One region of the Cupriavidus sp. FW306-1B-F12B genome, then DNA from elsewhere that is predicted to be linked to it. Evidence: predicted binding sites of a transcription regulator. Region 1 holds the regulator's gene; the other holds the start of a gene.
What was found. Region 1 encodes FliA, which starts transcription of late flagellar genes. Its sites were predicted from a motif close to CTAAAGTTTNNNNNNNNNNNGCCGNTA; they were not measured.
Positions count from the first base shown of each region.

Region 2: the regulator FliA is predicted to act here: its motif matches at 2,049-2,075, upstream of AC3WLE_RS08290 (FliC/FljB family flagellin).

Region 1 is NZ_JBYSXC010000005.1:112,588-115,967, reverse strand. It holds gene flgM (flagellar biosynthesis anti-sigma factor FlgM) at 17-325, shown strand; gene AC3WLE_RS10585 (flagellar protein FlgN) at 331-792, shown strand; gene AC3WLE_RS10580 (flagellar protein FlhE) at 861-1,298, opposite strand; gene AC3WLE_RS10575 (RNA polymerase sigma factor FliA) at 1,298-2,014, opposite strand; gene AC3WLE_RS10570 (MinD/ParA family ATP-binding protein) at 2,112-2,906, opposite strand; gene flhF (flagellar biosynthesis GTPase FlhF) at 2,918-3,380, opposite strand, start outside.
Region 2 is NZ_JBYSXC010000004.1:12,171-15,550, reverse strand. It holds gene AC3WLE_RS08300 (oxygenase MpaB family protein) at 1-908, shown strand, start outside; gene AC3WLE_RS08295 (RNA chaperone Hfq) at 1,656-1,982, shown strand; gene AC3WLE_RS08290 (FliC/FljB family flagellin) at 2,173-3,279, shown strand.

The DNA.
Region 1 (3,380 bases):
CAGCAAGGAACGCCCCGTGAAGATCAACCACACCGCCTCGTCCCGGCCCGCCGACGCCCCCGCGGACGCCGCCGCCGCCCGGCCCCAGGCCGCGCCGGCCAGCGCCGCGGCGCCGTCCGCCGGCCTGAGCGTCAGCCCGCTGGCCGCCCAGGTGCGCGACATCAGCGCCCGCCTGACGCAGCCCGCGGACGACGATATCGACACCGCCAAGGTCGAAGAGATCCGCCAGGCCATCGCCGAGGGCCGGATCAAGATCGACCCGGGCAAGATTGCCGACGGCCTGCTCGCGACCCTGCGCGAGCTTGGCCAGGCCGAACCGCGATAGCCCAAATGAACCAGAGCCTGATCCAGTCCCTGCAGCGCGAAACCGAAGGCATCCAGGCCTTCGGCCAACTCCTCGCCGAAGAGCGCGACGCCCTCAAGCGGGGCGACTTCCAGTCCCTGAGCGGACTGCTGACGCGCAAGGTTGAACTGGGCCAGGCCCTGTCCCGCCAGCTCAAGGCCCGCGAAGCCCAGATGGGCGCGCTGGGCCTGCGCGCCGGCCCCGAAGGCCAGCTGCTCGGCCGCCAGGTCGACCCGGCGGTGGCCGATGCCTGGCGCGGGCTGATCTTTGCGGCCCGCACCGCGCGTGACGCCAATGCGCTCAACGGGGCGGTTGTGGACGCCCACCTCGATTTCACCCGTGAAGCCATCCAGGCGCTGCGCCAGCATAGTGGCGGGGATGCGGGGTTGTATGGGAAGGATGGGAAGGCGGCGGCTGGGGTGGGTGGGGTGAGCCTGGCGGCGGGTTGAGGGGATCGCCAGATGTTCCGTTCTTTCGTCACTTATTCAGAAGTGACGAAAGAACGGAACATTCACTCCTACCGAAACCCCACCACCACCTCATTACTCCGCCCCTGAAGCACCGGCACCAGGCTCCCCTGCCCCGGCACCCGGAACGCAAATACAAAGCCCTTGGTGGCATCATCCCCGAAGAACGCATCGGTCTTCCCTTCCGCCTGCGGCAGCAGCACGCAGCGCTGGGCATTGCAGAGATAGGCTTGCAGTTCCAGCGGTGGGGTCTTGGCGAAGCTGTAGCGCCAGCGCACCGAGGTGATGACCCCTTCTGACTGCGGCAAGACGCCGGTGGGCAGGATCGGCGGCGACACCGCGCGCTGTCCGCGGCAGTGGAGTGCCGGCCCGTTGACCGATCCGGTCCAGGCATGGCGGGTGCCGCCCTCAATGGCGGCCCAGGCGCAGGCCGATACGGCAGCCAGCAGCCAGCAAGCGCCGCGCGCGGCGCGGCCCAGCGCCTGCATCACAGCAAGCCGCGCAACTGGTTGCGCAGCCGCGTGATCGCCTGGCCGCGGATCTGGCACACGCGCGACTCGGTCACATCGAGCACCGCGCCGATCTCGCGCAGGTTCAGTTCCTGGTCATAGCACAGCGACAGCACCAGCTTCTCGCGCTCCGGCAGCCGGTCGATGGCGCGGATCAGCGCCTCGCGCATGCCGCTTTCCATCAGCACGGTCAGCGGGTTGCCGTCATCGCTGCCGCCAAGGTGCCGGTCCAGGAAGTCTTCTTCGCCGGAGCGCTCGAAATCCTCGTAGTGCAGCAGCTGGCAGCCATAGACCTCATTGAGCAGCAACTGGTATTCGTCCAGCGCCATCTCCATGGCCTCGGCCACTTCGGAGTCGACCGGTGCGCGCCCGAGCTTCTGCTCCAGCCCGCGCTGCGTGCGCTCGATGCGCCGGGTGAACTGGCGCAGGCTGCGCGACTGCCAGTCGTTGGCGCGCACCTCGTCAAGCATGGCGCCGCGGATACGCTGGCTGGCATAGGTTTCGAAGCGCGCGCCGTGGGTGTCTTCATAACGCTTGGCGGCATCCAGCAGGCCGATCATGCCGGCCTGGATCAGGTCGTCGATCTGCACGCTGGCAGGCAGCCTGGCGGCCAGTTGCAGGGCGATGCGGCGCACCAGCTGTGCATGCGCCTTGACCACATCGGCCTGTTCGAGCTTTCCCTGGATCGTGTACATGGTGCAATTCTCGTGAATGCTGGATTGCTGGACCGCCGCAACGTGCGGCGGGGGCTGGCTCAGGGTCTGGTTCGGTTGGATGGCATGGCTGGCAGGCTCAGGCCATTGCGGCTGCGGGCGCGGGGGCGGACGTGTCCGCGCGCAGCGGCCAGGCGCCGATGCTGCCGGCGGTGCGGCGCAGCGCGGTGGTGGCCGGCGCCGCCGGAAACGCCTCGACCACGCAGCGCCCCAGTTGCACGCCGCGCGCCACCAGCGGGTCCGACGGCAGCCAGCCCGCGCACAGCGCCTCGACGCCCAGGTACTGGCTGGCCGTGCGCGCCAGGTTGCGCAGGATCGCCTGCACCGTAGCCTCGCTCGCCGCCATGTTGACGATCAGGTGGAACTGGCGCCAGGCATACAAGTGGTGCAGGCGCTTGATGCAGGCATAGGCGGCGGTGATCGACGCCAGCTCAGGCCGCATCACGATCAGCACATTGTGTGCGCTGCCCGCTAGCGCCGACAGCGCGCCGTCGGCATCGACGCAGGCATCCACCAGCACGCTGCGGAAACCGCTCGCAGCAGCAGCCGGCAAGGCGCTGCCCGGCACAGGCCGGCCAGCCTGCAGCACCGACAGCACGCCACCGGGACCGGTGCCTGCCGCAGCGTCCAGCGGCAGTCGGCCTGCGCTGACATCGGCCAGGGTGCCGGCGGGCCTGGCGCCGGACAGCCGCGTGGCGCGCGCCGCGGCGGCGTCTTCGTCGACCAGCAGCACGCGTTCGCCCTGCATGGCCAGCGCGTGCGACAAGCCCAGCGCCACGGTGGTGGCGCCGGCACCGCGTTCGCTGGCGACCACGGCGATGCGGCGCGTCGTGCGCGGCGCCAGCATCCGGCGCAGGCTCTCGGCCTGGTCCATGGCGAGGGCGCTCACTGCAGCACCTCCATCGTTTCAGCGGACACGGCGCTGCCGCGGCCCGGATAGTTTTCCAGCACGTCGAGCAATGCCAGCATGCGGCCCATGCCTTCATTGAGCACCGTGCCCGGCACCGGCACGCCCTGGCGCACGGTGCGGCCAGCCAGGCGCGCGAGGAAGGCGGGCGCGGCCGCGGTCGGCGCGTGTTCCAGGCGCAGCACGGACAGGCCCAGCTGCAACGCGGCCAGCGCGGCGCCGGCGGCGTGGCCGTTTTCGGCGTCCTGGGCGAAGTGGTCGATGGCGTGGCGCAGCGTGCGCAGGCGCGCATCGGCTGCGTCGGTCCACAGGGCCCAGCGCGCTACCTGTGCGGCGTCCTGCGCCAGCGCCGGATCGCACAGCAGGTAGCGGGTATCCAGCAGTTCGCCGGTGGCGCGGTCGGCCAGGCGTGCCACCACCAGGCAGGCATCGATGCCGCCT
Region 2 (3,380 bases), on a different contig from region 1:
GCGGCCCGCTGAACCATCTCTCCACCAGGCTGCGCGAGCGCGCCGGCGCGCACGTGCGCGCGCTGACCCGCAGCAATTCCGGCCTGACCCTCGACTACGACAACCCGCCGGGCGATCCCGGCCTGTTCGGGCCCGACGCGGTCTGCTGGCGCGTGCATGCCGACTTTCCGGCAATGCTCGCGAGCGGCGTCAGTGCGCTGCTGCTGCAGACGCTGCATCCGCTGGCGCTGGCCGGGGTCTGGGACCACTCCAGCTTTCGCACCGACATGCAGGGGCGCCTGGGGCGCACCGCGCAGTTCATCGCCGGCACCACCTACGGCAGCCGTGCCGATGCCATGGCGCTGATCGGGCGCGTACGGCGCATCCATGCCGGCGTGGTCGGCGTGGCCCCGGACGGGCGGCACTATGCCGCCTCCGACCCGGCGTTGCTGACGTGGGTGCACGTGGCCGAGGTCTCGAGCTTCCTGGCTGGCTATCTGCGCTATGTCGGACCACTGAGCGGCACCGAGCAGGATCGCTACTACGACGAGGTTGCGCGCATCGCCCAGATGCTGGGCGCGGCCGACGTGCCGCGCTCGCGCGCCGAAGTCACGGCCTACCTGGAGGCCATGCGGCCTGCGCTGCTGGCCAGCGAACGCACCAGCGAAGTAGTGCGGCTGGTGCGGAAGATGCCGGTGGCCAACCCGCTGCTGCAGCCGGCGGTGCGGATCATGGCCGACGCGGGCATCGCACTGCTGCCGCCGTGGGCACGGCAACAGCTCGATCTGGACGGCCCTTCGATACGGCGCCCGGCAGCACTCGCGGGCATGCATGTGCTGGCACCGGCGCTGCGCTGGGTGCTGGGCGCCGGCCTGGCAGCGCGCGCACGGCGGCGCGTGGCCCGCGGCACCGCCACGACGACCGGCTGAGGCTCGCGCCGGCTATCGGCTTTCAGCCGAACTTCTTGAACGGAAATGAGAATTGGCGGCAAAAACCCTCGCATTTCGGAGGATTGCGCGACGCGAAAGTGGCATTAAATCTGCCTGGGCATTCCGAACGGCCGGTCGGTTTTACTAACCGCACCAGCCACAGCGCCACAGAGCGCGATTCAAACGACGCAGGCAAAAAAAGAAGCCTACGCGCGGGGTGCTCGTAGGCTTTCCAGGACTGCTCGAGCCGAAAAGCTCTTGCCAAGAATATAAACGCGCTTACATGAGGTGTAAATCCCGTTTCTATCAGGGGATTCCCTTATGACGGTATGAGATTATTGGCGCACTTTTGATGATTTTAGCCCTGACGCTACATCAGGGCATTTTTCGTATGGGCTGGCAATTTCCTCGCGAGCGCAGTCCACATCGAGCCTGCGTGGCTCGCCGCTCTGGCCGCAGTATGCGGCACACAATCGGCTACAATATCACAGCCTCAAGAGCAACAACTTTTATAGAGCAACACCTCTATTCCAGGAACGGCGTGCGGTTCGTCAACGCTTGAAAAAACTTTGTTACTCTCGGCGCTGAAGTACTCCCCTTCTCTTCTGGCAGCGCCAACCGCCGGCACCTGCGCCGTTACCGAGAGCGGATGTTTCTCGTGCCGCCCTGGCCGTGGCGCACACCAAGCCGCCGGCCAATGGACTGTTATCAGCCGCCAGAACCCTTGCGGGCTCTTCCGGAGTCGTTGTGAAGAAGAAGGAAACCCGGCCCAAGTCACGCAGCCGGAAACAACTGCAGCACCAGCAATTTGCGGCATACAGCACCAGCCAGGCCCCGGTGATCGTCCACCTGTCCACCGGCGCCCGGCTGCAGGGTCTCATCCTGGCGTCAGACGACTATGTGGTGCTGCTTGGCCGGCAGCCGGACGACATCCGGCCCACGGTGGTCTACAAGCGGGCCATCTGCCTGGTCACGCTGGCCAATGCGCCGGACGCGCCGGCGGTGGCGCCGGATTTGGCTCCAGAGCCGGACTTCCTGCCGATCTACATCCCCCGCACCCACAAGCGCCGCTAGGTCAACGCCCGCCTCACGCGCCTTCCCGCCCCACCGGCACCCCGCGAAACTATCGCGGAGATCACTCTAAACCTTTGCCTTGCCCGGTCGATAACCCAAGCAACGGAGGCACTCTACGCCCTGCAAAGCAGGCCGCCAACGTTACGGCACTAGCCGGAATGCCCAAAACTTTGCATATAGGAGTCGTATCATGGCGCAAGTCATTAACACCAATTCGTTGTCTCTGATGACTCAGAACAACATGAACACGTCGCAATCGTCGCTGAACACGGCGATCCAGCGTCTGTCGTCGGGCCTGCGCATCAACAGCGCCAAGGACGACGCCGCCGGCCAGGCGATTGCGAACCGTTTCTCCGCGAACATCAAGGGCCTGACGCAAGCCCAGCGCAATGCCAACGACGGTATCTCGCTGGCGCAGACCACTGAAGGCGCGCTGACCGAAGTCAACAACAACCTGCAGCGCATCCGTGAGCTGAGCGTGCAGGCTGCCAACGGTTCGAACTCGGCTTCGGACCTGAAGTCGATCCAGGATGAAATCGGCCAGCGACTGCAGGAAATCGACCGTGTGTCGACGCAGACGGACTTCAACGGCGTGAAGGTCCTGTCGAGTGCTGCCAGTCCCTTGAAAGTTCAGGTTGGCGCGAAAGACGGGGAAACCATCACCATTAACCTGAGCGAAATCAGCTCCAAGACCCTCGGTCTGAGCAGCTTTAGTGTTAGTGGCGTATCGCAGGCCCTGACGTCGCTCACCGACACTTCGGTCGCTGGAAAAACCACCGTCACGAACTTGACCACGACCTCCGTCGATGGGATTGCAGGCGCAGGCAAGTTCACCGTGCATGGCGTCGGCACTGCAGCCGCCAACGGCACGTACACCGACTACATCATCCGCCTGGACAACGGTAAGCAGTATCAAGGTGCGGTGAATGCAGGCACCGGCGCTGTGACTTTCGCCAATGCTGCGATCGTCGACGCGGCCACGCTTGCCGCTGCTGCCGAATATACCCCTGCGGGTGCGGCAACCAGCTCGCCGCTGGCCGCTTTGGACAAAGCACTGGCGCAAGTGGACACGCTCCGCAGCTCGCTGGGTGCCGTTCAGAACCGATTTGACTCCGTCATCGCGAACCTGGGCACCACCGTCAACAATCTGTCGTCCTCGCGCTCCCGCATCCAGGATGCAGACTACGCGACGGAAGTGTCGAACATGACCCGCGCCCAGATCCTGCAACAGGCTGGCACCTCGGTCCTGGCGCAAGCCAACCAGACCACGCAGAACGTGCTGTCGCTGCTGCGTTAATCGCATCCGCGAGCAGGCATACAAGGCTGGGCCGCAAGGCCCGGCCTTTTTGCCGGAACACGCTGGAACGTTTCGCAGGCAGACCGCTGCCTGCCAAGCGC